3 regions of the Mammaliicoccus sciuri genome follow, and region 3 is predicted to be linked to each of the others. Evidence: riboswitches for the same ligand, from Rfam matches in the RefSeq annotation. Region 3 holds a riboswitch; each other region holds the start of a gene.

Region 1 (8,266 bases), 1.3 Mb from region 3:
TTTGTTGATGCTATGCACATTAAGGTAAGAGAGAATAATAAAATTGTTTCTAAAGGTGTTTATATCGCTATGGGTATCAACGAAAATAGAAAACGCGACATTATTGGCTTTAAAATTTCTAATCAAGAGTCAGAATTAGCTTGGTCAGAGTTTTTTGAAGACTTAAGAATGCGTGGTTTAACAACACCTGAACTTATTATCTCTGATGCGCATTCTGGACTTATTAAATCTATTAAGTCACAGTTTATTGATTCATCTTGGCAACGTTGTACATTCCATTTTCTTAAAAATATTGTAGAGAGATTTCCTAAAAAGAACTCTAAAGAAGCTAGAATGTTACTTAAATCAATATTCCAAGCACCAACATATCGTCACGCTGTTCAGCTCAAAGATGAATTCATTGCACAATATGAAAGTAATCCTAAGTATGTGGAAGCTATTAAAATATTGGATGAAGGCTTCGAAGATGCCTCACAATTCTATAGATTTCCTGCTCAACATCATAAAAATCTAAGAACTACTAATTCAGTTGAAAATATTAATATGCAACTCAGAAAACGAGAAAAAATAGTTAAAACATTCCCTAATCTAGATTCAGCTTTTAGATTAATTGGCGCAGTACTTATGGATATTCAAGAAAGATTTGATAAGTCTAACAGACCATTTATCGCTTAATTAAGCTACTTATTTTTTAAAAAATAAGTAGTGATCAAACAACTATATCTGTTTAAACTTCAAAACAAATATAGTTGTTCGATTCATTAAAAAACCAAAGGTTGATTACATTCTAAAGATATTACACAAACATATGGACTTGACCCCGATAAATAAAAATAGCGACCCGAAAACGGGATTATCAGGCCGATAAATAAAAATAGCGACCCGAAAACGGGATTATCAGGCCGATAAATAAAATAGCGACCCGAAAATACACCCCGCAACACCCCCCGCAACACCCCATCATCCATTTTATTTCGGATACAAAAACAATTTTAAATAAATTATTAAAAAGTGCAGAAAAAATATAATTCTATAGTATAATTAAATTTGGTCGAAATTTATTTAGGAGGTCCGTTATGAAAGAATTCTTCCAATATTATAAACCCTATAAAGGATTGTTTTTCTTAGATTTTGGTTCGGCTGTTTTTGTAGGTATTCTCGAATTGGTGTTTCCACTTATTACAAGTATATTTATAGATCAGCTATTGCCAACTAAGAATTGGAGTTGGATTGTGATTTTTGTTTTTCTTTTATTATTCATATACGTTGTTGAATCTGTATTGAAATTCATCGTGACGTATTGGGGGCATAAACTGGGTACTAATATTGAAAGAGATATTCGTAATGAGCTTTATGAGCATATTCAAAAAATGAATTTTGGATTCTTTGATAACCAAAAATCAGGTAAAATCATTGGACGATTAACGAACGATTTAATGGATATTGGAGAAGTTGCTCACCATGAACCTGAAGATGTGTTTGTAGCAGTTATGACGCTTGTCGGTTCGTTTGTTATTATGTTGACAATCGATGTGAAACTCGCGCTTATTACGTTCTGTGTTGTACCGATTATTTTTGTATTAACGATTTACTTTAATCAAAAAATGTCAGGTGCTTTTAAAAACTTATTTAGCAATGTTTCGAGATTTAATGAGCTTATTGCTGATAATGTTGGTGGTATGCGTCTTGTACAAGCATTTACAAATGAAGGTCACGAATTAGCAAGATTTAAAAAGGTCAATGATAATTTTAGAGCGACAAAATTAAAAGCATATTCTTATATGTCTTGGAACTTGTCGATTAGTCATATTGCTCAAAAATTAACGTTAATCTTTGTACTGATTTTAGGAAGTTATTTTGTATTAAATGGATCACTGTCATATGGTGGATTTGTAGCGTTTATTATGATTACAAATCTGTTATTTAAACCGTTAGAGTCTATTAATATGGTTATTGAACTATTTCCTAAAGGTATTGCTGGATTCAAAAATTTTAAAGAAATCGTAAATATGGATCCAGAAATTAAAGATAATGACGATGCTATCGAATTTATAGATGAACCAGATACGATTGAATATGAAGATGTATCATTCAAATATTCAGAGAAATTAATCTTAAATCAGCTATCTATCAAAATTGAACAAGGTGAAAAAGTAGCACTTGTAGGACCGAGTGGGGGAGGTAAAACGACAATTTGTTCGTTATTACCAAGGTTCTATGATCCGTTACAAGGTAAGATTAAAATCGATAATCGAGACATTAAATCTTATAAGTTGGAATCATTAAGAAAACAAATTGGTGTTGTACAGCAAGATGTATTTCTTTTCGGTGGAACATTAAGAGATAATATTATTTATGGTAATTTAAATGCAACGGAAGAAGAAATTAATTACGCAGTTGACCAAGCACAATTAAGAACGTTTGTAGATGAATTGCCAGAAGGTTTAGATACTGTCGTTGGGGAACGCGGTACAAAATTATCCGGTGGACAAAAGCAACGTATTTCAATTGCGAGAATGTTCTTGAAGAATCCGCCAATTATTATTCTTGATGAAGCTACGAGTGCTTTAGATGTTGAAACTGAAAATAAAATACAATCAGCATTTAAGAATTTATCACGTGGTCGAACATCACTGATCATTGCGCATAGACTGAGTACGATTAGACATGTCGATAGAATTGTATATATTGAACAAGGTCAAATTCAAGAAATGGGCAGTCATGATGAACTCGTGGATAAAGGCGGTAAATACAAAGATTTATACATGTCACAGTTTGAACAAATTGAAGAATTTTAACATACTGCCGGAGATCTTTATGAAGAAAAAGGTCTCTGCATTTTTTATTTTGAGCTAAATAATAGACTTTCAGTTTAAAGTTGTTATTATAGAGTGTTAATATCTATGATTAAGAGGTGTAACATGAAGATTTCTAAAGGGTCAGACTATGGGCTGCATGCTTTGGCATATTTAATTGCTAAAAGAGACCAACAGCCCATCAATGTTAAAAGTTTATCTGAAACGTTAAATGTGTCTGTAACATATTTATCTAAAATATTAACGCAATTAGTAAAGGCAAACGTCATAAAATCTGCATCTGGTGCAAAAGGCGGTTATTATTTAGTTAATAATTGGGAAGACATAACTGTCTATGATATTATTACTGCAATTGATGGTCATCAAAGTACACTTGAAGATAGCTTTAATCACGGTCCAGAATGTAAGATACAAGCGATATTAACTTCTGCTGAAGATGAAATGACGCAAGCTTTGAAAAATAAAACTTTAAAAGATTTAATGTAAGTTAAATCTTTTTTTATCTATCAATTATAGATATTACGACTCTACAATAGTTATGAAAGGTGGAAATGCTATGTTTGATTGTATCGCAATAGGTGGAGGGCCAGCAGGATTAGCGAGTGCACTCACGTTAGGAAGAGCTTTAAAAAAGACGTTAGTGATAGACAATAATAATGCGAGAAATAAAGTGACACAGCATTCACATGCATTTTTAACGCAAGACAGTGTAAGACCTGAAGAATTGAGAGCTAAAGGAGAACATGATGTTGATCAATATGATGATGTAACGCGAATTAATGACACGGTGTTAAACATATTGAAAGAGGAGCATAACTTTATTGTTGAAACAGCCAACCAACAATATAAAGCTAAAAAAATTATGGTATGTACAGGTTTACGGGAAACATTACCAGAAATTGAAGGTTTAAAAGAAAGTTGTGGCAAATCTGTCTTTTATTGTCCGTGGTGTGATGGATATGAATTGAAACATAAACCATTACTCGTAGCTGTTCAACCTGAGCATGTGAAACATATGGCGATGCTTATTAACAATTGGACAGACGATATCGTTATAAGTAGCCGTGATTTTTCATTATTAACTGAAGAAGATAAAGCGTTTATTGAAAGTAAACATATCACATTAGTGGAAAGCGAAGTAGCGGAATTTAAACATCATGAAGGACAAATTAATGAAGTTATCTTTAAAAATGGTGAACGTATCAATAGAAGCGGTGCAATCATTGGTGTGAAGTGGGATACTGATTTTGAATTTTTAAAAGCGTCCGATATTGAAAGAGAAGACAACGGAAAAATAAAAATTAATGAGTTAGGTGAATCATCTATACCAGGATTGTTTGTAGCAGGTGAAAGTAAAGATTTCATGGCATCTCAACTAATAGACGCAGCAGCAAATGGTAATCAAGTCGCAAAATTTGTAGCAATGCAAATCATTATGGAATCATAAATAAAAACAGGCTGGGACATAATGTAATGTCTTAGCCTGTTTTAGAATGCTTATTTTTTAGTTATTTTAATATTAATTTCAAAGTCACCAAATTGAACATTGCGATGTTCAGAATCTGAAGTTGGTTGAAGTATTGTATTCTCAACTCTGCATAATTCTTGGATTAAAGCGTTCTTCTTCTGAGTCTTACCTATTGAACCTGAATAACTTCTTGGTGGATTTGCCTGCAATTCTAATAGTTCTGATAAAATATCGTCTCTTGTTCTCATATTTATTGCCTCCTAATTTGATAGTTACAATAAAACAGCTCATCTTAAGATTAAGAAGAGCTGTTTAGAGAATCTTCTTATCTTTCAAGTTAAACTTGTTGGATTTAGCACAGTACATACGCCTGTTGCTGAGGTTTCATCGGGCCAATTCCCTCCGCCTACTCTTAATAAGACTACGAGCTATTTTATTGTTTCTTAATCATAACGAATTAATTGTATTTTGCCTAATTTTTAAAATCTAAATGTTTAAAAGGTTTGAGGTGGTCTATATATTAACTGAATATGAAGCATAGGAGGAATAGATTATGAAGTATAAAATGCTTTCTTTATTGTTGTCAGCAGGTATCGTGTTAGCAGCATGTGGTAATGGTGACGGTGATAACAATGATAAAAAAGAAAATCAAAATGATGAAAAAACAGAACAAACAACTAAAGAAAATAGTAACGACGATCAAAATACAGATGACCAAGATTCAGACGATGATCAAAACACAGATGATGATCAAAGTTCAGACAAAGCAACTAAAAATACAGTTAAATGGGATGACATTAAAGTCTCTCCTGAAGATGCTGTAAAAGCTGCACAAAAAGAATCAAAAGGTGAACTTAAAGATCTATCTTTTGAAAAAGAAACAGGCGAGTGGAGTTATAAAGTTGAATTAGCTGATGGAACAAATGAAAATAAAGTACTGATAAATGCAGATGATAAATCTGTTACGAATGTTGAAAAAGAACAAGAAGATAGTGATGATAATGATCAAACATTCAAATTATCAGATGTTGCTAAATTCGAAGATGCACTTAAAGTAGCACGAGACAAAGCTAAAGGTGATATTAAAGAATGGTCACTAAGTGAAGATAATGGCAAACTTGTTTATTCTATTGAGTTAAAAGAAGGTAATAAAGAATCAACAGAATTTACAATTGATGCTAAGTCTAAAGAAATTCTTGAACAAGAAACAGATTAATTTATTAAGAACATAGGATAATTCATTTTATCCTATGTTTTTTTATGTTTATTTATTGATTATCATTCTCAATTAGCATTTCGCATGAAGTTTGAAAAAATTTCATTACATAAATACTATAGGTACAGCCTTATATTTGTATTTTCTATGAATTCTATAAAATTTTTATTGACTATTGCACATTATAGGCATAAATTAAAGATAATAATGATAATCAATTAGATAGGAAGTGTTATGATGAAAAAGTTAGCAACAACTTTATTAGCAAGTACTTTAATTTTAACAGCGTGTGGGAATAGCGCTGATAAGAAAGAAAATGAAGATAAAAAAGAAACAAAGGAAACGAAAAAGTCTGAAAAAGCGGATTTCTCTAAAGAAACTAAAGCTTATAAAGATTTTACAACAGAACAATTAGATAAATTCTTAGCTGATACTGAAAAGTTCGTTGAAGCGGTTAAAGCAGACGATATCGAAAAAGCTAAAGAAATTTATCCTAAAGCGCGTATGTACTATGAAAGATCTGAGCCAGTTGCTGAAAGTTTCGGTGATTTAGATCCGAAAATTGATGCACGTTTAGCAGATATGAAAGAAGAAAATAAAGAAGACGAATGGTCAGGTTACCACAAAATTGAAAAAGCATTATGGGAAGATAATACAACTAAAGATATGGCACCAGTTGCTGATCAATTATTAAAAGACACTAAAGAGTTACGTGCAAAAGTAGATACAGTAGATGTGACACCTAAATTAATGTTACAAGGTTCAATCGACTTATTAAATGAAGTATCTAGCTCAAAAATTACAGGTGAAGAAGAAATTTATTCACACACAGATTTATATGACTTTAAAGCAAACATCGAAGGGGCAGAAAAAATCTTTGAAATATTTAAAGATAAAGTAGCAGATAAAGATAAAAAGCTTGCTGATACAACTCAAGAAAGATTCGATAATGTTAATAAATTATTAGATCAATATAAGACTAAAGATGGTGGATATGAAGACTATACGAAACTATCTAAAGATGAAACGAAAAAACTTTCTGAAGCTGTTGATAAATTAGGGGAATCTTTAAGTCAAATGGCTGTTATTACGGAGTGATGATTGATGTCTAATAATGAAAATCATATAGCTAGAAGAGATTTTCTAAAACTCGCTGGTGTTGGTGGTGCAGGTCTACTGATAGGTTCTACAGGTGTAGGCGGTACTTTTCTTGCATCTCAATACTTTGCTAAAGATAAAACAGGCGTAAAAAATAAAATCAATTTCTATGGTAAATATCAGTCTGGCATCACGACAGAACAACAAAAACACATTTACTTTGTCGTTCTAAGCATTAATAAAATGTCAATTTTAGATGTTAAAGAAATGTTTAAAGTATGGACAAATTATAGTGTTCATTTAATGAATGGTGAATATGTAAAAGAGATTGGTAAAAACAAAATGTTACCAAGTCCAGATACAGGGGAGACGATTGGCTTAGACGCCAGTCGTCTGTCTCTTACTTTTGGTATAAGCCCTTCATTCTTTGAAAAAGTTGGATTGAAAAAGCATAAACCAGATTTATTAAAAGATTTACCACATTTTCCTAAAGATCAAATTGATGAAGACTATTCAGGTGGAGACATTTGTATACAAGCATGCTCAGATGATCCACAAGTTAATTTTCATGCCATTAGAAATTTAATTAGAGTGGCTAAAGGTGAAGTTTCAATGAAGTGGAGCCAAGCAGGATTTAACTCATTTGAAGAAAAGGATGGTAAGAAAGAAACACCTAGAAATTTATTCTCTTTTAAAGATGGAACAGGTAATCCTAATGTCCAAAATAAAAGTGATTTGAATGAATACGTCTTTATACAAGATGGTTGGGCTAAAAATGGTTCATATTTAGTCGCAAGAAGAATTCAAATGTTGTTAGAAACATGGGATAGAACGGCTTTAGGTGAACAAGAAGCCACATTTGGTAGATACCGTCATTCTGGTGCGCCAATTGGTAAAGAAAAAGAATTTGATACATTTGACCCTGATATAAAAGATAAAAATGGCGAGAACTTGATAGAAAAAGAATCGCATGTCAGTTTAGCAAAAGCATCTAAAACGAATTTATTAAGAAGATCTTTTTCATATTCAGATGGTATAAACGCAAACACAGGTGCTTTTGATGCAGGATTACTCTTCCTAGCATTTCAAAAATCACCGGAACAATTTATTAAAATCCAAAATAAAATGGGTGCTATTGATAAATTAAATGAATATATTACACATCGAGGTTCAGGTATTTTTCTATGTTTACCAGGTGTCCAAGAAGGAGGATATTTAGGTGAAACGTTATTCAATCGTATTTAGTTTAGTTGCAATACTATTTATGCTACTATCTTTGACCGCTAAAGCAGAAACGAGCTTAAGCGATATTTATATTAGTGTGACAGATGCCAAATCTGCGATACAAGATAAAGACGAAAAGGCATTCGACAAGCATTTCAAAGAGATTAAAGATAATTGGCAAAGTACGAATAAAAAAGACCATAAACTTGTGAAAAAAATAGATCAAGATATCGAAAAAATTGAAAAAACAACGTCTCAAAAAGATAGAGAAAGTGCGCTAAATACACTGACTTCTGATTTAATTGATTATGAAAAAGTATTAAATCCTGTTGATAAAAAGAAGAAACGAGATCAGTTACAAAATGAAATGCAGCCATTGATTAAAAATATAACAAAGGCGATCTCAGATAAAGATTTTGAAAAAGCAAAAACGATTAACAATCA
Region 2 (8,266 bases), 1.1 Mb from region 3:
AACAGCTGAAGTACCTTTAACAAACTTCTATCGTGATGAAGTGTTACAAGATGAACAATTCCCAATTAAATTTACAGGACAATCTGCATGTTTCAGAAGTGAAGCAGGATCAGCAGGTAGAGATACAAGAGGTTTAATTAGATTACACCAATTTAACAAAGTTGAAATGGTGAGATATGAAAGACCTGAAGATTCATTTAAAGCGCTAGAAGAGTTAACTCAACACGCTGAAAATATTTTACAAGCTTTAGAATTACCATACAGAACTGTGAACTTATGTACAGGAGATATTGGATTTGGAAGCTCTAAAACATATGATATAGAAGTATGGCTACCAAGTTACAACGATTATAAAGAAATCAGTTCATGTTCAAATATGACAGATTTCCAAGCACGAAGAGCAAATATTAGATTTAAACGAAACAAAGATGCGAAACCAGAATACGTACACACACTAAACGGAAGTGGTTTAGCAGTAGGTCGTACATTTGCTGCAATCGTTGAAAACTACCAAAATGAAGATGGTACAATCACTGTACCTGAAGTATTAGTACCATTTATGGGTGGCTTAAAAACAATTAAATTATAAATGAGTTAAATCTCTCAAAAAGGGTAATCATATATTGGTTACTCTTTTTTTGATTTAACACTTGAATATAATTTTTATATCTGATATACTAAGTATACAAAATAAATAAAGGGAGTTTTGAAACATGACAAATTTCAATTTCGACAAAGCACACAGTAGTTTAGAATTTACAGTAAAACATTTAATGGTATCTCGCGTTAAAGGTACTTTTGAAGATTATAACGTAGAAGTATCAGGAGATATCAATGACCTTTCTACATTAAAAGCAACAGTTACAATAAAAGCAGATTCAATCAACACTAAAAACGCTGACCGTGACGCTCACTTAAAATCAGCTGACTTCTTTAGTGCAGATGAAAACCCAAATATTACATTTGAAACAAAATCAATCAGTGAAGATTCAATTACAGGTGATTTAACAATCGCTGGTGTAACACACGAAGAGACATTCGACGTTGATTTCAACGGCGTAAGTAAAAACCCATTAAACGGTGAAACAGTAACAGGTTTCGCAGTAACTGGTAAAATCGACCGTGAAAAATACGGCGTTTCATTTAACCAAGCATTAGAAACTGGTGGCGTAATGATCGGTAGAGATGTTAAATTCGAAGCAAGTGCAGAATTCGGTTTAAGTGAATAATTCATATATATAATCAAACAGTAGAAATTCATTCAATTGAATTTCTGCTGTTTTTTATATGGATTGAGATATGAATATAAGTGCACGAAGACTTTGAACATAACCCTGTCAAGTAGACACTAAAAAAGTAATCAATATGTTGGCTGTGCTTTTATAAGCGCAGCCATTTTTAATGAAATTCTTTTAGAATTATAAAATTTTATATATTCATTTATTTGCTTTGTGGCGTGTTTTATATCATTGAATGTTTGAGATTTGTCTTTGAATACCTCTGATTTGAGTAACCCCCAAAAGCCTTCCATAGGACCATTATCAATACATCTACCTACACGAGACATGCTTTGCTTCATAGAAGCATTTTTAATCATCTCTCTAAATAGAACACTCGTATATTGGAATCCTCTGTCGCTATGAAATATAATGCCTTCGGTATTTCTTTTAATTATGGCTTTGTTAAAGGTATCGTATACAAGCTTATTATTGTTTTGAGATGAGACTACATGGCTGATGACTTTCTTAGCACCTAAATCATAAATAGCGCTTAAATACACTTTAGATCCATTTTTCAATTTAAATTCTGTCACATCTGTTAACCAGACCTTATTAACTTTACTTGTTGTAAATTTTCTGTTTAGGATATTTTGAGAAGTGATTTCTGGCTTACTAAGTTTATATTGCCTTCTCTTTTTTCTAATGACAACTTTTAATCCATACTTCTTCATAATTCTATATACGCGTTTATGATTAACCTGGAATTTAGTATATAATCTCAGATAAATATAAATTCTTCGATATCCATATATGCCATCATGTTCATGATAAATCCTGAAAATCTCATCTTTTAATTCGTTATTGAATCTTTCAGATTCTGAAACCTCTCTGTTTTTCCATTTATAATAACTTGCTCTCGATATTTCAAGTGCGGCGCATATCCATTTGATTGGATACTTATCTTTTAATGCTTCGATTGTCTTGTATGCTGCTATTTGCTTGATTTTCGATTCATCAACTGCCTCTCTATTTCTTCCTGCTTTTTTAATACCTCATTCTCCATTTGGAGAAATTTATTTCTTTGTTCAAGTGCTTTTATTTTTAATTCAAGTTCTTCTTCTCTAGTTAAAGCTTCAACTGGTTTTCCTTTACCTCTACCATCTACTAAACCAATATCACCATGTTTTTCATACTTTTTTACCCAATTATAGACTTGTGAATAGTTAACTTGGTACTTTTCAGCTGTCTTATTAAAGTCTCTATTATTTTCAATACAATATTTAGCTATTTCAATTCTCTCTTCAAATGTTGTTTTTCTAGTATTCATAGTGTCTACCTCCAGATATGGAAAATAAGATTTATTTTCCTTTCCTTCAGTATACTTTACCACCCAATTTTTTAAAGTAGCATGATGTGAAATATTGTAATAGGCTGCTAGATCTGAATACGTCTTATTAGTCTCTAGATATTCTTTAACAACTTTTTCTTTAAATTCGCGTGTATAGATTTTATTTCGATTCTTATTTATAAGTGCTGTTATACCATGTTGCTTATACACTTTATATTTAAATCGAATCACACTATCACTAATATCTAAATTTAACTTATCAATTATATTTTGAAAGGAATAACCCTTTTCATGCAAATCGAAGATTTCCTGATACAGTTTAACAGGTAGTCTAGTTTTATACATAAAAATACCCCCTATAGAGTTTTAGTTTTTTTTAATGTCTACTCTATAGGGAATAATACACTGAAAGATATCGTGCGCTAGGGTGGAAAATAAGGGCATAACGCACGAAGAATGATAGATATCGTGCGCTAGGGTACAAAAAAAGGGCGTAACACACGAAGACTTGACCACCTAAATCCAAATGATCAATCAAATATCAAATTATTTAATTATTTTCCGAATATTTAATCAAGTGTTATTGATAAAGTAATATAGGTATGATAAAACTAAAACATATTAAAATTCTTTACAGGTAAGTAAGACTGAGGTTAGACAAACGTTAGACTTACCTTCAACTGTAGATTGGAGGCATCGTTGTGACAAGTACGAGTATTACGAATAAAGGTTTGTTTCTTCAAGGTGTTAAAGACTGTATACCTACTATGCTTGGGTACTTTAGTGTTGCGCTAGCGTTTGGTATTGTCGGTATATCATCTGGTTTATCTATTTTAGAAATTGCATTATTGTCTATTTTTGTCTATGCGGGTGCTGCTCAATTTATTATATGTGCGTTGGTCGCCATCCACTCCCCTATTTCAGCAATTCTATTGACGGTATTTTTTGTTAACTCAAGAATGTTTCTTCAAAGTTTGGCTTTAGTCCCAGCATTTAAAGGTAATGGTTTCTGGTCGAATATAGGAATAGGTACACTTGTAACGGATGAGTCATTTGGTGTTGCGATTACGAAATATGCGAAAGAGAAATCGCTCAATGCGGCTTGGATTCATGGTTTAAATATTTCAGCTTATTTATTATGGATTGTCACATCTATTATTGGTGGTTTAGTAGGTAACTTAATACCTAAACCTGAAATATTTGGCCTCGATTATGCTTTAACAGCGATGTTTATATTTTTATTAATTGCTCAGTTTGAAACGATACATAAAAACAAAGTCTTAGTATATCTTTATTTAATTTTATTAACGATTGTATGCATGCTTATTCTGACATTATTTATGCCAACTTATTTATCTATTATTATGTCGACAATTATTGCTTCTGTCGTAGGGGTGGTGTTTGATAAATGAGTATATCGATGTATTTAATTTTAATTACGTTAAGTTGTTTTGTTTTAACTTGGATTATCCGTGTTTCTCCTTTGTATTGTTATCAAAAGCGGATTTACCTGAAAGTGTGATCAAGTGGTTACAATATGTGCCGGTATGTCTCTTTACGGCATTAATACTTGAAGGTATGTTGAATCAAGAAGGTAATGCTGGATTTACGCTTAATTTTGAGAGCATTATTGTCGCGATACCAACGATTCTAATAGCACTCATATTTAGAAGTTTAACGATTACAGTTATAGCCGGTATGTTTATTATGGCGATTGTGAGATTAGTCTTTTAATTTCATTCGTTAACTTATTGAAAGAAATGCTCATTTCTAGTATTCTTAATATAAATTACATAGCAAAGCTTATTCAGAGAAGTTGAGGGAATTGGCCCGACGACACTTCAGCAACCGGTCATAACAGATACGGTGCTACTACCAACGAGTATACTCGCATAATAAGGATGATGAGGACTTCTTACTTCTTTGACGAGTAAGAAGTCTTTCAATTTAAATAAGAGGGGGTTTTAATGTGATTATTTCTCGAGAAACAGGCATAGTAGATCTTGGACATTTTGAAACAGAATCTGGTGAAGTGATTGATAACTTGAAACTTCAATATGAGTATGTGGGTTATAAAGGCCAGCCACTCGTCGTAGTTTGTCATGCGTTAACTGGCAACCATTTAACATATGGTGATGATGAGCATGCAGGTTGGTGGCGTGAAATTATAGATGGCGGTTACCTTTCAATTAATGATTATCAATTTATAACATTTAATGTAATTGGCAGTCCTTATGGATCAAGTTCAAGGTTGAATACACCTGATTTCCCTGAACATTTGACGATGAGAGATGTTGCGAGAGCAAACATATTAGGATTGAAACAATTTGGTTACGAAAAAATAGACGTATTAATTGGTGGTTCTTTAGGTGGAATGCAAACGTTAGAAATGCTTTATGATGGTTCGTTTGAAGTGAAAAAAGCAGTCATATTAGCTGCGACAGAGAAGACTTCATCATATAGTAGAGCATTTAATGAAATTGCTAGGCAAGTTATTCATATGAACGGACAAGACGGTTTAAGCATCGCAAGACAGCTTGGCTTTTTAACGTATCGTTCAAGTAAAGATTATGAATCAAGATTCTCTGCAGATGATGTTGTAAGCTACCAAAAATATCAAGGCAATAAATTTAAAGAAGTATTCGATAAAGACTGCTATTTAACATTGTTAGATGTATTAGACAGTCATGACATATTTAGAGGACGAGATGATGTTGAGAAACGTCTACGTCAATTAGAAACGAAAGTATTAACGTTAGGATTTGCGGATGATTTATTATATCCAGATGACCAAGTAAGAGCTTTAGGTCGATTCTTTAAATATCACAGACATTTCTATGTACAAGACAACGTTGGTCATGATGGTTTTTTATTGAATTTTGGAGATTGGGCACCTAACGTTTATCATTTCTTAAAATTATATAAATTTAAAGTACGCTGATATCAACTTAAAAGTCACCTACATTGTTTTAAAAGATAAAAATCTGTAAAATAGAGAAAGATGTTTAATTTAGATTGGGAAGTGAAAAATTTGTCTTTTAAAGTCGACATAAAAGCGACAATCATAGCAACACTTGTACTAGTTCTAAGTGCCGCTATTATAAACTTTGTACCATTATTAGCAATATTGATCATACCATTTATTACGATACCAGGAACGATTCTTTGGTATCGCTCTAAACCGTCCTTTTTTGTGACGGTTGTCATAACGTTATGTGCAACTGTTCTATTTAATCATGTATTCTTATTAACTGCCATGACACTTGTAATTTTTATGAGTGTATTTATTGGGCAGTTACTTATTGAGCGTACATCTAAAGAACGTATGTTGTACTTAGTGACAACATTTATGAGTATTTTGACGATAGGTAGTGTGTTAATTTTACAAATTACGGGAAACTTACCTTTAACAAGCAAATTCTTTAGCCAGTATCATGATGTATTACTGTCATATTTCCAAATGGGTGGCAATATAACAACTGAAATCGAAGAATCATTACAAGTTTCATTAGAAATATTACAAGCGAGCATTCCTGGGTATATAGTATTGTGGGTATTCTTATTAGTGCTTGTGAATTTAGTTGTGACGTTTCCGATTTTAAGAAAATTCAAAGTCGCAACACCAGTGTTCAGACCATTATTTATGTGGCAAATCAATAGAAGCGTAGCATTTGTTTTTGTGATCACAGTACTTGTGAGTTTGTTTGTCACGCAAGACAATGTCGTCGCGTATGGCATAGTCACTAACTTACAATTTGTGTTAGAATGGGTTATATTTATACAAGCATTATCGTTGTTCCATTTATTTGTAAAAGTTAAAAAATTACCAATTATAGTAGGTGTCATCATCTTTGTAATGGCATTTATATTTAAACCGTTTGCGTACTTATTCGGATTAATGGACATTTGGTTTAACTTGAAACAACGTATAAAAAAGTAAATTGAGGTGAGTTTATGAACCGTCAATCTGTTAAAAAAGCCCTAATATTTCCGTACATTATTATGATGATATTAGCTTTGGTGTTAGTCGTATTCAGTTTTTTTAATTCAATATTTTGGGCGATTATTTCGACGGTTGCTACGATAATTCTAATTGCAGTAAGCATATTTTTTGTTAGACAGAGCTTTTTGAAATTAGATTTATATATTGGGAGTTTAGCCGGTAGAATTACGAAAAGTAAAACAAGTGCAGTCAGTGACTTACCAATAGGTGTCATATTATTAGACAAAAATGATCATATCGAATGGATTAATAATTTTGTTAATAAACGATTAGAACGAGACGTTTTAGACGAACCAATTAACGAAGTATTTCCAAATATCTTAAAAAGATTAGAAAATACTTCAGAAGTAGAGATTGAAGAAGGATCATACAAATATAAAGTCACTTATACTGAAGATGAACACTCTATTTATCTGTTTGATATTACTGAATCTTCCCGTGTATATGAATTATATGAAAATGAAAAACCAATCATAGCAACTATTTTTTTAGATAACTTTGATGAAATTACACAGAACATGAATGACTCTCAACGTTCAGAAATCAATAGTCTGATTACAAGCGTTATAGATGACTGGTCATCACGTTATCAATTGTTTATTAAACGCTATAGTGCTGATCAATTTATCGCGCTATTAAACAAGAGTATATTAGAAGATATCGAAACGTTGAAGTTCAACTTATTAGATGATTTAAGAGATAAGACAAGAGACCTCGGTCACCAATTAACACTGAGTATCGGTATTGGTGAAGGTAGTGAGAACTTAATTGAATTAGGTGAACTATCACAATCAAGTTTAGACTTAGCACTCGGCCGTGGTGGTGACCAAGTAGCCATTAAAAATAGTAATGGTAACGTGAGATTCTACGGCGGTAAGACTGACCCGATGGAAAAAAGAACGAGAGTACGTGCACGAGTGATATCTCATGCCTTACGAGATATCTTAATTGAAGGTGACAAAGTGATCATTATGGGTCATAAATCACCAGATATGGACGCAATCGGCGCAGCAATCGGTGTATCACGCATTGCGAAGATGAACAATCTCGAATCATATATTGTATTAAACGATTCGGATATTGATAGTACATTAGAACGTGTGATGGCTGAAATAGACGAGAAGCCTGATTTGAAAGAAAGATTTATTACATCAGAAGAAGCTTGGCATGAAATGACACCACGTACAACACTCGTTGTCGTAGATACACATAAACCTGAACTTGTAATCGATGAGAACTTGCTTAATAAAGCAAATAGAAAAGTCGTTATTGACCATCATCGTCGAGGTGAAAGTATTATCTCAAGTCCATTACTTGTGTATATGGAACCTTATGCAAGTTCGACAGCTGAGCTTGTTACAGAGTTGTTAGAATACCAACCAACAGAACATCGTTTAACGAGAATCGAATCAACGATTATGTTAGCCGGTATTATTGTGGATACACGTAACTTTACATTAAGAACAGGATCAAGAACATTTGATGCTGCGAGCTTTTTAAGAAGTCATGGTGCAGATACGATTCTTTGTCAGCACTTCTTAAAAGACGATATTGATACGTATATTAAACGTTCAGACTTAATTAAGACAGTTAAATTATTCCGCGGTGGTGTCGCAATTGCACATGGCGACGATCATGAAACATATCACCCCGTTACAGTTGCACAAGCAGCAGATGAATTGCTTGGCTTAGAAG
Region 3 (8,266 bases):
TCTCCACATTAACAGTTAACGTAATCGGTGCACTTTTAATGGGTATATTCTCTACATATTTCATTAGCTATTTCAAAGCACATCCAAATCTTAAAAAATTAATAACATCAGGCTTCTTAGGTGCTTTAACAACATATTCATCTTTAAGTTTAGAAACAGTTGAGTTACTAGAACGTGGACATATATTCCTTGCAGGCACTTATTTACTCGTTAGTTTACTTCTCGGTTTCATATTTATTGCAATAGGTTATAGGAAAGGAAATGACCAAGCATGACGTTATTATATATTATGATAAGTTCAGGTATAGGTGCTCTTTGCAGAAATTTTGTGAATGAATTCTTCACTAAACTGTATACAAATCACTTCCCGGTAGCTACTCTAACTGTTAACGTAATCGGAAGCCTTATAATTGGATTTGCTGCACAATATTTAAATGATGATAGTTATTCATATGCAATAATTGCAATAGGCTTTTGCGGTGGATTTACAACATTCTCTACTCACTTTTTAGAAATATATGAACGATACATATTAAAATCATATAAAATGATGACTATTTATATCGTATCTACAGTCATACTATCAATCGGAGCATGTTATTTAGGTTATCACTTATAAAGGCTCTTACGTAAAAGGTTCATTTATATCTATGACAAAATTAAAAGGACTGATAAGAATAAATTTTTCTTATCAGTCCTTTTGTGATTATTATTGACCAGTAAAGACTTCTGGGTCTGGTCCGATTCTTTCGTCTTTATTTAAAGCATTTAATCTTGAAAGTTGATCTTCTGATAACTCAAAATCAAATACGTTTAAGTTTTCTTCGATTCTGGATGGTGTTACTGATTTAGGAATAACAACAATATTTTCATCAATATTCCATCTTATAATAACTTGAGCTGGTGTTTTACCTAACTCATTTGCAACTTCTTTTACAACTTTGTCTTCTAATATTTGTCCATTCATTAAAGGAGACCATGATTGTGCAACAATTTTTTGTGCTTCTAAATAAGTTCTTAATTCTTTTTGAGTTAAGTATGGGTGACATTCTATTTGATTAATAACTGGTTTAATAGAAGCTTCTTGTAATAATGATTCTAAATGATGTACGTGGAAGTTACTTACACCAATGTTTTTAATTTTGCCTTCATTATATAAGTCTTCCATAGCTTTCCATGTTTCTGTGATAAGGTCTTTATCTTGGGCAGGCCAATGAATTAAATATAGATCTACATAATCTAGACCTAATCTTTCTAAAGATGCTTCATATGCTGATTGAACATTCTCTCTTCCATAATCAGTCATCCAAAGTTTAGTTGTAATAAATAAATCTTCTCTATTTAATCCTGTTGCTTCTAATCCTTCTTTGATACCTTGTCCAACTTTTTCTTCATTGTGATAAGTTTGAGCTGTATCTATATGTCTATAACCACTAATAATAGCGTGTTTAACCGCTTCTCTACATTCATCGTTATTTTCTACTCTGAATGTTCCTAACCCTAAAGCTGGTATAGAATTGCCATTGTAAAACTCAATTATTTTCTGTGTCATTTTACTGCCTCCTAATTTTAGACGATACTTAAATTAAAATTGAAACAACTTTAGTTTCTAAATATGGTTCAATACCTTCTGAACCACCTTCTCTACCAAATCCACTTTCCTTCATTCCACCGAATGGAATATGAGCTGCACTTGGTCCGCCATCGTTCCAACCGATTACACCATAATCTAAGTTCTCATACAACTTTATACCATTACTATAGTTTTCAGTAAAGAAATATGCTGCCAAACCAAATGGTGTATCGTTTGCTTTTATAATCACTTCATCTAAATCTTTATAAGTTTGAATTGGTGCTACTGGTCCGAACGTTTCTTCTACCATGATTTTCATATCGTCTGAAACGTCAGATAGTACAGTTGGTGTGATAAAATAACCACCATCTTTATAACTATCTCCTCCAGTAATCACACGCGCGCCTTTACTTGTTGCATCTTCAATATGAGATTTAATTTTTTCAAAACCATCTGCATTAATAACAGGACCTATATCTGTTGATTCATCTTGTCCATCGCCTACTTTTAATTTACTAACTTCTGCTCTAAGCGCATCTTCAAATGCGTCTTTAATAGATTCATGTACGTAAATTCTATTTGCACATACACATGTCTGTCCTGCATTTCTAAATTTAGAAGCAATTGTTCCTTGAACTGCTTTATCTAAATCTGCATCTTCGTGAACAATCAATGGTGCATGACCACCTAATTCAAGTGTTACTTTCTTCAATGTTGAACTTGATTGTTCCATTAATTGCTTACCTACAGGTGTTGAACCTGTATAAGTAATTTTTGAAATTAAAGGATGCTTTGTGAAAATTGCACCGACGTCTTTACCTGAACCATTTACATATTGGATAACACTTTGATCAAACCCTGCTTCATGTGCAAGATCAACTAATTTCATAGTTGTAAGAGGTGTATCTTGTGCTGGCTTACATATAAATGTACACCCTGCTGCTAATGCTGGTGCTGCTTTTCTAGTCATCATTGCTGCTGGGAAGTTCCATGGTGTTATACTCGCGACAACGCCAACAGGTGCACGTGTAACAATAAGTCGTTTGTTATCAACATGTTCTGGAATGGTTCTTCCATAAGTACGTTTCGCTTCTTCAGCAAACCATAATATATAATCTGTCGCATATTTAACTTCGCCTAAAGCTTCTTTTAATGGTTTTCCACTCTCTTTTGTCATAATTAAAGCAATTTCTTCTTTATTTTCAAGAATCAATTCATACCATTTATATAACAATGCACTACATTCGTGAGCTGGTTTCTTTTTGTATGTTTGAAAAGCATCATGTGCATGTTCAATCTTGCTGTTAATATCTTCTTCCGTATTGTTTTTAATCGTTTCGATTACTTCACCAGTTGCAGGATTTTTAACTTCAAAATTTTCTTTTACCATACTTATAACCACCTTTTTTAGTATAAAAATAGCGCTACATAAAATGCAGCGCTTAGTTATTACGGGTTAAACTTTTCAATTTCATCCATAATTCTCTCAAGGTCTTCCACACTATATTGGAATCTACCATGGAATACAAATTTATTAAAGAAATGTTGAAGTTGTTTTTCACCAACTAACACTTTAATGTTAGGGTCTTGTGAATAATTACTGATAGTTGCTTCACTTACTTCATTTGGATGGAAATAAATAATTGGTGTCGGTGTATATTTAAGTTCTAACTGTCTTTGTAATTCTTCAGTTGTATTATCAACTTCTTTAACTTCATCAGTATATGAATGGAATGCTGCAGTTTTATTATTTGATTGTTTTTCAAGTAATAATGTTTGTTCTTTGTTTGGGTTTAAATCCAATGTTTCAAAGACTTGTCCTAATACTGGAAAATCACTAAACTGCTGTTCTGTAATACCGTGATAGATATGACCACTTACTAAATTAGAGTCAATTACATATATACCCGTTCTTGTTAAGACTAAATGATCAATTTGTCGAACTTTACCTAATGGATCTTTAGGTAAGAAGATATTTGCCATAATATGCATATCTTCAGGTCTAATTCTACGTTCATTAACAAGTTGGTCTCTTAACTCTAACAAGTGTCTATCAGTTATATATTCCCCTTCATTCTTAGAAAATAACTTTAATGAGTCAATTTCTCTTTCTTTTTGTGAAATTGCTTCTTGATGAGTTTCTTCTTGTTTCGTTAGAACCTTTTTATTTTCAACTCTTTCATGATCTAACTTTTCTTTATGTTCAGATTTAAGCGTCTCATTTTCTTTTTTATGAGCTTCTTGAATCTTATTCAAAGATTTTTGTTTCTGTTTTAATGAAACAAAGAATAATATAATAAATAGTATCGCAATAACGATCGCTGCGATTAATCCATAATGAATCGGTTCTAATTGACTCATAATTGTAGATCGCTCCCTTTCATATGTATTAATTCCATTATAGTAAAAATTACAAATAAATTCAGTATATATCATGAAATATATTGATAATATAACGTAATTTCTTATACTTCATACATTTGAGTAGTTAAACCACACTTTAATAGTAAATATTTTATAAAAATTCAGTTCATTATGAACAACTTGACTTAAACTTGTTCATAACGGGGCTCTTGTGAACACTTTCGCCCAAACTTGTTCATAACGAGGGTCTTGCGAACACTTCTGGCTAAACTTGTTCATAACGGGGGCGTTAGTTACAAAAGTCGCCTGAAGTGTTAATACTGATATCCTTATTTGCACTTCTTACCAAAACTGCTAATAACAACCCTACTTCCACCAAACCTAAAATAAAAACTCTGCATATATCCCGCAAGATTATATACAGAGCTTCATCATTTATTTTAATAAGTCTTTTAATAAATCTACTTTATCTAATTGTTCCCATGGTAATTGAACATCTGTTCTACCGAAGTGACCGTATGCTGCTGTCTTTTTGTAGATTGGTTGTCTTAAGTTCAACATTTGAATAATACCAGCTGGTCTTAAATCAAATACTTCTCTTATTTTTTCTACTAATACAGTTTCTTCTACTTTACCTGTACCAAAAGTATCTATTGAAATGGATACTGGTTGTGCTACGCCAATTGCATATGCTAATTGGACTTCACATTTATCTGCTAATCCACTTGCTACTATATTCTTAGCTACATATCTTGCTGCGTATGCTCCTGATCTATCTACTTTAGTAGGATCTTTACCACTGAAACATCCTCCGCCATGTCTTGCATAACCACCGTATGTATCTACGATGATTTTTCTACCTGTTAATCCAGCATCTCCTTGTGGTCCGCCGATTACGAATCTACCTGTTGGATTAATAAAGAATTTAGTTTCTTCATCTAATAATTCTGTAGGTACGATTGGATAGATAACATGATCTTTAATATCTTGTTGAATTTTTTCTAATTCAATTTTTTCATGATGTTGTGAAGAAATAACGATTGTATCAACTCTTACCGGTTTATCATTTTCGTCATATTCAACTGTTACTTGTGTCTTACCATCTGGACGTAAATATTCTAAAGTACCGTCTTTACGTACATCTGTTAACCTCTTCGCAAGTTGATGAGCTAAATAACCTGGCAAAGGCATGTATGTTTCAGTTTCATTTGTAGCAAAACCAAACATAAGACCTTGGTCACCTGCACCAATTGATTCTATTTCTCTATCTGATAAATCATCTCTATCTTCTAATGCGCAATCTACACCTTGTGCGATATCTGGTGATTGTTCATCAATAGCAGTTAAAATCGCCATCGTTTGGAAATCATAACCGTACTTCGCTCTTGTGTATCCTATATCTTTTACTGTTTGTCTAACTACTTTAGGGATATCTACATATGTTGAAGTAGAAATTTCACCTGCAATTAAAGCCATACCAGTTGTTACTGTTGTTTCACAAGCGACTCTTGCTTTAGGATCGCCTTTTAATAATTCATCCAAGATCGCATCGGAAATTTGGTCCGCAATTTTATCTGGATGCCCTTCTGTTACTGATTCTGATGTGAAGAGTCTTCTATTCTTTGACATAAAAAATCTCCTTTAAATAAAGTTGTACGGTCTCTTCCTCAGCGCAAATAAAAAGTGCCTTCTCTCAATAAAGATGTAGAGAGAAGGCACACTCGTCCATTCGCTCTTATCGTTCAGACAATATTGGTCTGCAAACGGTTTGGCACCTTTCTTTCATTAGAAAGAGGTTGCTGGGTTTCATTGGGTCCATGTCCCTCCACCACTCAGGATAAGAGAATCCGTCAGAAATGATAATACTAAAGTTTTCATAATATGTCAATGGAACGAAACACATTCAAATTTCTAAAAAAATTTTATAACAAATTTACTCATTAGTATAGACTATATATTTTAATGTGTTATACTAATTCCATGAAAATGCTTACAATATTAATATTAGACATGGGGGTCGTCATTTATGGCAATGCAGTCAATTACCGAATCAATCGAACTTTCAAACCTTTTAAAGAAGGACACTACACTACAACAACTTTCTAGAACTGAATTGTACAATCACATTCTAGAAGCAGGAGAAGGCGTATTAACAGAATCTGGCGCAATCAGAATGGAAACTGGTAAATACACAGGTCGCTCTCCTAAAGACAAATTTATCGTTAAAGAGGAAGATACTGAACAAGATATTGATTGGGGAACAATCAACCAACCTATCTCAGAAAGTAACTTTTTAAATTTATATGATCAAGTTATTGACTACTTAAACCAAAAATCACAACTTTATGTCTTTAATGGATATGCAGGTGCAGATGAATCATCACGTTTAGATTTACGTGTTATTAATGAGCTACCTTGGCATAATTTATTTGCACAGAACATGTTTATTCGCCCAGAAACTAAAGAAGAAGCACTTAATATCATCCCTAATTTCACTGTTATTAGTGCACCAGGATTTAAAGCTGATCCAGAAAAAGACGGCACAAATTCTGAAACATTCATTATTACTTCGTTCAAACACCGTGTCATACTAATTGGTGGTACTGAATACGCTGGTGAAATGAAAAAAGGTATATTCTCAGTTATGAACTACTTATTACCTAAAAAAGGTATTATGAGTATGCACTGTTCAGCAAACGTAGGTTATAACAAAGATGTAGCTTTATTCTTTGGTCTATCTGGTACAGGTAAAACAACTTTATCTGCAGATCCTAATAGAAAATTAATCGGAGACGATGAACATGGTTGGAACGAAAATGGTGTCTTCAATATTGAAGGTGGTTGCTACGCTAAAACAGTAAGTCTTAGCCGTGAAAAAGAACCACAAATTTACGATGCTATCCGTTATGGAACAGTTTTAGAAAATATTACCGTAAATCCTAATGGTTCAGTAGATTATGACGACACTTCATTAACTGAAAATACAAGAGCTGCATACCCAATTGATTTTATCGATAATATTATTACACCATCAATAGCTGGTCACCCAAATACTATTATCTTCTTAACTGCAGATGCATTTGGCGTATTACCACCTATTTCTAAATTAGATAAATCACAAGCTATGTACCATTTCTTAAGTGGTTTCACTTCTAAGTTAGCAGGTACAGAAAGAGGCGTAACAAGTCCTCAACCAGTATTCTCAACATGTTTCGGTTCACCTTTCTTACCATTACATGCGACTGAATACGCTGAATTACTTGGTAAATTAATCGATGAACATAATGTAGACGTTTATCTTGTAAACACTGGTTGGACTGGTGGCGAATACGGTGTAGGTTCAAGAATGGACTTGAAACATACACGTTCAATGATTCGTCGTGCAATTAGTGGAGAAATTAAGAATTCAGAATTTGTTAAAGATGAAATCTTTGGTCTTAATATTCCGAAATATGTACCAGGTGTACCTTCAGAAATATTATATCCACGTAATTCTTGGGTATCTTCTGAAGCATATGACGAAAAAGCAAAATTACTTGCTAAGAACTTCAAAGAAAACTTCAGTAAATTCGGTGAGTCTTCTGAGCATATTCAAGAAGAAGGCGGATTCACATATAATCGCTTATAAAATACTTAAAGAGCTTGGGCCTTATTGGTCCAAGCTCTTTTCACATTTATACATCCATTCTTTAATTTGTAACAATGTTTGCTTTTCTATTTCTGGCCTTAAAACATGGCCTTCTCCACATAAATAGATTGTTTGATGATCTACCGCTTCTTGCTTTAAATGTTCTTCTAGATGATATGCCATATTAATATTAACTTGCTTATCTTCATCTCCATGAACGATTAATATAGGTGGACTATCTTTATGAATAGATTGCAATGCATTTCTACGTGCATACGCTTCATATTGTTTTTTAGGATGTCCAACCATTCTTTTTAACATCCCTCTTAGATCAATTCGTTCTTCATACATCATCAATAAATCTGAAACCCCACCCCATATAATATAACTCGTTGCTTTCACTTTTTGATACGTAAGTAAGCCTTGAATACCACCTCTAGAGAATCCAAGCATATGAACAGGAACATTTGGGTAATGTGACTTTAATATTTCGATACCTTTTATAACATCATGAAGGTCATCACCACAAAATTCATCTCTACCTTCACTACCGTTACTACCTCTGTAATAAGGTGCAAAGACAAGTGTATACTTATCTTTAAATTGCGCCATACGACCTGGTCTCACTCTACCTACTTGTCCTTTACCACCACGTAAATATACAACGATGCGATTAACACGTTTATTAGGTGTCATCAACA

What was found. Region 3 has a riboswitch for S-adenosylmethionine ahead of metK (methionine adenosyltransferase). Riboswitches for the same ligand answer to the same signal wherever they lie in the genome.
Region 1: another riboswitch for S-adenosylmethionine. It lies ahead of MUA60_RS02900 (hypothetical protein); the one in region 3 lies ahead of metK (methionine adenosyltransferase).
Region 2: another riboswitch for S-adenosylmethionine. It lies ahead of metX (homoserine O-acetyltransferase MetX); the one in region 3 lies ahead of metK (methionine adenosyltransferase).

The regions. Positions count from the first base shown of each region.
Region 1 covers NZ_CP094824.1:600,612-608,877, forward strand. Annotated here, with positions in the region: gene MUA60_RS02880 (IS256 family transposase) at 1-675, shown strand, start outside; gene MUA60_RS02885 (ABC transporter ATP-binding protein) at 1,077-2,798, shown strand; gene MUA60_RS02890 (RrF2 family transcriptional regulator) at 2,922-3,302, shown strand; gene MUA60_RS02895 (NAD(P)/FAD-dependent oxidoreductase) at 3,373-4,263, shown strand; gene MUA60_RS02900 (hypothetical protein) at 4,314-4,532, opposite strand; SAM riboswitch class I at 4,607-4,706, opposite strand; gene MUA60_RS02905 (PepSY domain-containing protein) at 4,838-5,500, shown strand; gene efeO (iron uptake system protein EfeO) at 5,738-6,598, shown strand; gene efeB (iron uptake transporter deferrochelatase/peroxidase subunit) at 6,605-7,843, shown strand; gene MUA60_RS02920 (FTR1 family iron permease) at 7,818-8,266, shown strand, end outside.
Region 2 covers NZ_CP094824.1:21,201-29,466, forward strand. Annotated here, with positions in the region: gene serS (serine--tRNA ligase) at 1-589, shown strand, start outside; gene MUA60_RS00095 (YceI family protein) at 714-1,229, shown strand; one part of gene MUA60_RS00100 (IS3 family transposase) at 1,361-2,236, opposite strand; one part of gene MUA60_RS00100 (IS3 family transposase) at 2,239-2,913, opposite strand; gene MUA60_RS00105 (AzlC family ABC transporter permease) at 3,336-3,980, shown strand; gene MUA60_RS00110 (AzlD domain-containing protein) at 4,087-4,302, shown strand; SAM riboswitch class I at 4,369-4,470, shown strand; gene metX (homoserine O-acetyltransferase MetX) at 4,541-5,509, shown strand; gene MUA60_RS00120 (DUF2232 domain-containing protein) at 5,591-6,508, shown strand; gene MUA60_RS00125 (DHH family phosphoesterase) at 6,523-8,266, shown strand, end outside.
Region 3 covers NZ_CP094824.1:1,853,641-1,861,906, forward strand. Annotated here, with positions in the region: gene crcB (fluoride efflux transporter CrcB) at 1-275, shown strand, start outside; gene MUA60_RS09565 (fluoride efflux transporter FluC) at 272-619, shown strand; gene MUA60_RS09570 (aldo/keto reductase) at 710-1,552, opposite strand; gene MUA60_RS09575 (NAD-dependent succinate-semialdehyde dehydrogenase) at 1,581-2,963, opposite strand; gene MUA60_RS09580 (nuclease-related domain-containing protein) at 3,023-3,934, opposite strand; gene metK (methionine adenosyltransferase) at 4,373-5,566, opposite strand; SAM riboswitch class I at 5,670-5,781, opposite strand; gene pckA (phosphoenolpyruvate carboxykinase (ATP)) at 5,964-7,565, shown strand; gene MUA60_RS09595 (alpha/beta hydrolase family protein) at 7,587-8,266, opposite strand, start outside.